Regions from separate parts of the Dechloromonas denitrificans genome, predicted to be linked through region 1. Evidence: predicted binding sites of a transcription regulator. Region 1 holds the regulator's gene; the other holds the start of a gene.
The links. Region 1 encodes LexA, which represses DNA repair genes until DNA is damaged. Its sites were predicted from a motif close to ACTGTATNTANATACAGT; they were not measured.

Region 1 (3,410 bases):
CAGATTTTCTCCGGGTAGCGTTTCTGCAGTTGCTGCGTCGCCTGAATGTACAGGCGCGGCAACTCGGTGAAGAAGGTTTCCTTGAAATAGGTGACGCCGTTGCGCACTTCGTCGAGCACCTTGAGGCGGACCGGGCGCAGCATGCGCGATTGCCATAGGGTCAATACGGCATTGGCCAGCCCGAGATCGTTCTCGGCCTCCTCTTCCGGCGTCATCTGCAGGCGTTCACGCTGATCAAGCAGGCGGGCGATGTCGCGGTGATTGCGAATCAAACTCTGGCGCTGGACTTCGGTTGGATGCGCGGTAAGCACCGGGGCAACCAGTGCGTGGGCGAAGAAATCGGCAATCGCTTCGGGCGAAACTTTCGCGGTCGACAGTGCGTCGAGGGCAAAAATCAGGCTGCCTTCGCGGGGTGGAGAACCGGCCAGGTCATGAGCCCGGCGACGACGGATGTGATGCTCGTCTTCGGCGATGTTGGCCAGTTGCAAAAAATAGCTGAAGGCGCGAACGACGGACTGGGTCGTGTCGCGCGGCAGCGGATCAAGCAGGGCAGCCAGTTCGTCGCGTGCAGCGGGGTCGCCGTTGCGGGCGAAGCGAACGGCCGTCTGGCGGACGCGCTCCACTATTTCAAAGACGGAGTCACCTTCCTGTGTGCGGACCGTATCGCCGAGTACCCGGCCGAGCAGCCGGATGTCGGTCCGCAGAGGTTCGTCCTTGGAGAAGTTGTCTTGGTCGTTGTGGCGTGCGTCCTGGGGCATTAGTGTTTCCTGACGAGAAGTACAGAGGCGTCGGCGATCTTGGCCAGTTGTTCGGCAACCGAGCCGAGAATAAGGGTGGCCAGGCCGCGTTGACCGTGGCGACCAATGACGATCAGGTCGACATTGAGTTCCTTGGCTTTTTCGGAAATGGTTTCGGAGACGCGGCGGTTGCGTGCTTCGAGAATCAGCGCCTCGGCATTGACGCCTTCGGCCTGGGCCATGGCCTTGTCGAGCAGGGTACGTCCGGCCTGGATGATGTTGGCAACGGCGCCTTCAAGGTTGACGACATTGGTCAGCGCGTGGCCGTGCATATTGAGCATCGTTTCATCGGCCACGTGGCTGATGTAGAGCTTGGCATTGCTGGTGCGGGCAATGTGCAGGGCTTCGGCCAGGGCACTGCGCGAGGTTTCGCTGTCGTCAATGGCGACCAGAATGGTTTTGTACATGGCAGTTCTCCAGTTAAGTTTTTGCTTGGCGCATACCTTAGCAAAAGAAAAGCCGGCCGCCAGTTAGGGAAATCCTCAACATGCGGCCTGGATTGGTTCGCAGGGGCTATTTGAGTGCTGCAATGAAACGCTGGCGGGCGCTTTCCAGTTCCGGGAGCGCAGCACGGTCAACCAAGGGGCTGCAGCGTTGGTAGAAATGGTCGAAAGCCGCCAGAACGGTTTTTTTGTCAAGTTTCCCACGGGCTGCGGCAGTGCTTGCCGGTGTGGCGGTGTCGAGTGGTTTGAGCACGGCATAGCGCGGAATGATTCGCTGGCCGCCATTCTCGGATGCTGCGGTCAACGGGCCGGTTTTGACGAAAACCTGGCCGTCGTATTCGAACCGGGAGCCTGTCGCGATATCGTGCAGTTTCATGTTTGTAAGTTCAGGAGCGCTGGGCTGGAAATGGTAGCAGTTTGCCCGGAAGTGGATTCTTTGCTTGCCAAAAAAACGATACTGTACAAAAATACAGCCAATGGATTTTACGGGATCAGGCCATGAAACTTACGCCGCGGCAGCAGGAAATTCTCGATTTCATCAAAAACACGCTTGAGGTTCTTGGCGCACCGCCAACCCGCATGGAGATTTCGACCGCCTTTGGCTTTGCTTCACCTAATGCGGCTGAAGATCACCTCAAGGCGCTGGCCAAAAAAGGGGCTATTACACTGGAGCCAGGCTCGGCTCGCGGCATTCGCCTGATCGAACAACTGGGTTTGCCGCTGATCGGCAGTGTTGCTGCCGGCTCTCCAATCCTTGCTGTCGAGAATGTTCAAGGTCGCTATGCACTCGATGCCCAGCTATTCAGCCCGCGGGCTGATTTTCTGCTCAAGGTGCGTGGCTTGTCGATGATCGACGCCGGGATTTTCGACGGCGACCTGATCGCCGTGCACAAAACGAATCAGGCGCGCGATGGCCAGATTGTCGTTGCCCGTCTCGATGAAGAGGTTACCGTCAAGCGGTTGCAGCGCAAGAACGGCGTGATTGAACTGATCGCAGAAAACCCCGATTACCAGCCAATCATCGTGAATCCCGAAGAAATCGACTTCGCCATCGAAGGCATTGCAGTCGGCTTGATTCGCGGAGCCATCAGCACCCTGTCCTGAACAGGTGGCAGCCGGCCCCGCGTCGTGTTTTGACCGGGGTCAGGCTGCAGTCGAGCCGCGCAATTGAATCAGCTCAACCAGCGTATTGACCGAGCGCAGATAGTGTCGGGTTTTTTCATCCCCGGCTTCAATCACAATGCCGTACTTTTTCTTCAGGCCAAGGACGAGTTCAAGTGCATCGATCGAGTCGAGGCCCAGGCCGTCATCGCCAAAAAGCGAAGTGTCATCCCCGATATCGTCAACAGAGATGTCTTCGAGATTCATCGCTTCAATGATGAATTGCTTGAGTTCAAGGTGCAGGTTGGTCATGGTTCAGTTCAGTTTTTTGCGAAGTTGATGGCCTGAAAAGCCCAGGCGCGCTTCGTTATCTTGATAAATCAGGCGCAGCGTATCGCCGCGCCCACTCCCCAGGCCGGCAGTGACGGCCTCATTTTCGGATACCGGCTGGAAACCGATCCGCAACAGCAAGTCTGGTTTTTCGGCGAAACGTACTTCGCCAACCAGCAAGCCGTTTTCTTCTTTCAGTTCAATGCGTTCGGGGGTGGGGCCGTCGATTTTCTCGACGATCTCGTATTGCCCGATGCGCTGCAGGAACTGTTCCGGAATGATGCCGGGCTTGAGCTTTTCACCAAACATCATTGATTCGCCGCCAAGGCGTCCGACAACGATCTGGCGGCCATCGATGGTCGTCATCGAAACGCGGATATCTTCGAACGCACCGACGCTGACCGGCATGATGCCGAAGAGCTTGTATTTTAGGCTGAACAGTCCATCCTCATGGGCGATCAGGCGAAAACGATGGCCAACCACGTCGACGTCGATGCTGCCGGAGTCTGTCGAAATCTTGCTCAGGCCGACCAGGGTGTCGAAGTAGCCGTTGAATTGACGCAATTCTTCCGGAGTCGGTTCGCGTTCTTTGGTTTTAGCCGTTTTGGCCGGCTCCTGATGGATGCCTGTTTTGGCTTCGAGCATCAGGCGGAGGGCTTCGGCCGAGATTTTGGAGACGGCAAGGTGGGCGCTGGCGGAGTTCGAGAGGACGACAACGCCCAGTTTGTGCTCCGGCAGG
Region 2 (3,410 bases), 1.7 Mb from region 1:
GCACGGCGCCGAAGAAAATGGCTTGGGCAAAGACCGGGGTGTGTTGCAGGACAAGGGTTGGCAGGACGAGCTGCGAATCGGTCTGCAGCAGGCCGTTGAAAAGTTCAGGGTCGATCAGCGTTGCCGAATAGGCGATGAACATTGGCACAAAGGTGAAGCAGAAGTAGATCGAGGCACCGAGCACCGAACCCCAGAGCGCAATTTTCTGGCTCTTGGCGGAGGTGATGCGCTGGAAGACATCCTGTTGCGGAATCGAGCCGAGCATCATCGTCATCCAGGCGCCGAGAAAGGTCAGCCATTGCCAGGGGTCGGGCGGCGGAAAGAAATCGAGCTTGCCTGCGGTCGACGCGTGATTGATGACCAATTCGACGCCGCCGGTCAGGCCGGAGACGATATAGCCGATGTACAGCATGCCGCCCATGATGACGCCCATCTGGACGAAATCGAGAATGGCGACCGAGAGCATGCCGCCGAAGGTGGTGTAGGTCAGCACGATGGCGGCGCCGAGGATCATGCCGGCGCTCTGGCTGATGTAGCCGCTGGTCACGACATTGAACACCAGGCCGAGCGCCTTGATCTGGGCCGACACCCAGCCGAGATAGCTGGCCACGATGCAGAGCGTGGTGAGGACTTCGACGCTGCGGTTGTAACGCATCCGGAAATAATCGCCGAGCGTCAGGATATTCAGCTTGTAGAGTTTATTGGCGAAAAAGAAGCCGGCGATGATCAGGCACATGGCCGAGCCGAATGGGTCGGCAACGACGCCGCGCAAGCCCTCCTTGACGAAGGTGGCGGAAACGCCGAAGACAGCTTCGGCACCAAACCAGGTGGCAAATACGGTTGCGGTCACGACCGGCAGCGGCAGGTGGCGTCCGGCGACGGCAAAGTCTTTGGCGCTATGAACGCGGGTTGCCGCAAACAGGCCGATGCCGATGGAAACGAGCAGGTAAAGGACGACGAACCAAATCAGCATTTTTGCGCGGTCGACCGTGGCAAGAGGTTGAAAACGCGGGAATTATACGGTCAATGCGGGTTGTCGTTGCGCTTGCCCGAAGCGTTCAGAATGGAACCGGGCAGTGAAATTCCAGGCGCTCTTCGGTCAGTGGGTGAAAGACCGCCAGATCGCGGGCGTGCAATTGCAGGCGGTCGGCCATGAATTCAGCTTCCCCGCCGTAAAGATCGTCACCGAGAATGGGGTGGCCGATCGACAATAAATGAACCCGCAACTGGTGCGAACGGCCGGTCACCGGCTCCAGTTCGACGCGGCTGCTGCGGCCATCTGCGGCGGTCGACACAACGCGATAGCGCGTCAGTGAGGGGCGGCCAAGCTCGAAGTCGACCATCTGCTTCGGCCGGTTCGGCCAATCGACGATCAGCGGCAGGTTGATTTCGCCACTCTTGTTTTCCGGCTGGCCGATCACTACGGCGACGTACAGCTTGTCCACCTTGCGGTCCTGGAACTGGCGCGACAGCCGGCGGTGCATTTCCGGCCCGCGTGCAAAAACCAGCAGCCCCGAGGTTTGCATGTCGAGCCGATGGACGGTCAGCGCATCGGGAAAATCGCGCTGAACCCGGGTCAGCAGGCAATCCTGCTTCGCTTCGCCGCGCCCCGGCACCGACAGCAGGCCATGCGGCTTGTTGACGATGATCATCGACGGGTCGGTGTAAAGATAATCGAGGGGGGCGAGCGGGGGCGGTGAATACGTCATTGGCGGAAAATCTGCAGGCGGCGAAATGGCAAGGCAGCAATGCGGACTTGCATTCGCAGGGCGCCAACGGTATAACTGTAAATATACACAGTATATTGTGTGTCGTGCGCTGCTCGCTATACGCAAAGCTTCGACGAAAGGTGTGGAGCATACGCATTCACCGTCGGCGGTGTCTATCGGTAGTGATCATGAACCCGGTAACTGCAATTTCTATTCCATCTTTGGCCCCTGTGCCATAATTCCGTCAAATTCTAGAGGTATGCCCATGGACGACAACAAGGCAAAGGCGCTCGCCGCAGCGCTGCAACAGATCGAAAAGCAGTTCGGCAAAGGTTCCATCATGAAGATGGGCGATGCTGAAATTGACGAAGGCATTCAGGTTGTCTCGACCGGTTCGCTCGGTCTGGACATCGCATTGGGCGTTGGCGGTCTGCCGCGTGGCCGTGTAGTTGAAATCTACGGTCCGGAATCCTCAGGCAAGACGACGCTGTGTCTGCAGGTCGTTGCCGAAATGCAAAAGCTCGGCGGTACTGCGGCCTTCATCGATGCCGAACATGCGCTCGATCCGCAATATGCCCAGAAGCTTGGCGTCAATGTCGGCGACCTGCTGATCTCGCAGCCGGATACCGGCGAACAGGCGCTGGAAATCGCCGACATGCTGGTGCGTTCCGGCTCGGTCGACATCATCATCGTCGACTCCGTCGCCGCCCTCACCCCGCGCGCCGAAATCGAAGGCGAGATGGGCGACCAGATGGTCGGCCTGCACGCCCGCCTGATGTCCCAGGCGCTGCGCAAGCTGACCGCCAATATCAAGAAGACCAACACGCTGGTCATCTTCATCAACCAGATCCGGATGAAGATCGGCGTCATGTTCGGTTCGCCGGAAACCACCACCGGCGGCAATGCCCTCAAGTTCTACGCTTCCGTCCGCCTCGACATCCGCCGTATCGGCGGCATCAAGAAGGGCGATGAAGTGATCGGCAGCGAAACCAAGGTCAAGGTCGTCAAGAACAAGGTTTCCCCGCCTTTCCGCGAAGCCATTTTCGACATCCTGTACGGCGAAGGCATTTCCCGTCAGGGCGAAATTGTCGAAATGGGCGTCGCCCACAAGCTGGTCGACAAATCCGGTGCTTGGTACGCCTATAAAGGCGAAAAAATCGGCCAGGGCAAGGACAACGCTCGCGAGTTCCTGCGTGCCAACCCCGAAATTGCCCAGGAAATCGAAGCCGGCATTCGTGAGGCAGCCAGTACCAACGTCATCAAGCCGGTCAAGGCTGCCAAGGCTGATGCCTGATCCGGTTGTTGCGCTGCGTGTTGCGGCTCTTCGACTTCTGACCCGGCGTGATCACAGCCGGGCGGAGTTGAAGACCAAACTCGCCGCGCAGGCAGAATCCGAGGAACAGCTCGATGCTGTCCTCGAAAGACTGCAGACGGAGCGCCTGCTCTCGGATTCCCGTTTTGCCACTCAGCGCGTCGTTGCCCGGGCCGGACGTTACGGCAACGCCCGGTTGCGCCAGGAATTGCGCCAGACCGGCGTGAGCGACGATGAAATTGCAGCCGCCTTGCCGGAAGCAGGGGACGAGACCGAGCGTTGTCGTCAGGTTTGGGCGAGAAAGTTCAAGCAGTTGCCGCAATCGGCTGAAGAGCGCGGCAAACAGATGCGATTTTTGCAATATCGAGGTTTTTCCGGCGACGCCATAC

Region 2: recA (recombinase RecA) is a predicted target of LexA. The motif match lies at 1,784-1,801, and genes of this name have one in related genera.

Annotation. Positions count from the first base shown of each region.
Region 1 covers NZ_CP075187.1:1,627,193-1,630,602, forward strand. The annotation lists gene ppc (phosphoenolpyruvate carboxylase) at 1-758, opposite strand, end outside; gene KI614_RS07535 (universal stress protein) at 758-1,204, opposite strand; gene KI614_RS07540 (hypothetical protein) at 1,311-1,616, opposite strand; gene lexA (transcriptional repressor LexA) at 1,739-2,344, shown strand; gene KI614_RS07550 (phosphopantetheine-binding protein) at 2,384-2,653, opposite strand; gene KI614_RS07555 (serine hydrolase domain-containing protein) at 2,657-3,410, opposite strand, start outside.
Region 2 covers NZ_CP075187.1:3,411,442-3,414,851, reverse strand. The annotation lists gene KI614_RS16130 (sodium:solute symporter family protein) at 1-973, opposite strand, end outside; gene KI614_RS16125 (pseudouridine synthase) at 1,059-1,709, opposite strand; gene recA (recombinase RecA) at 1,975-3,003, shown strand; gene recX (recombination regulator RecX) at 2,996-3,410, shown strand, end outside.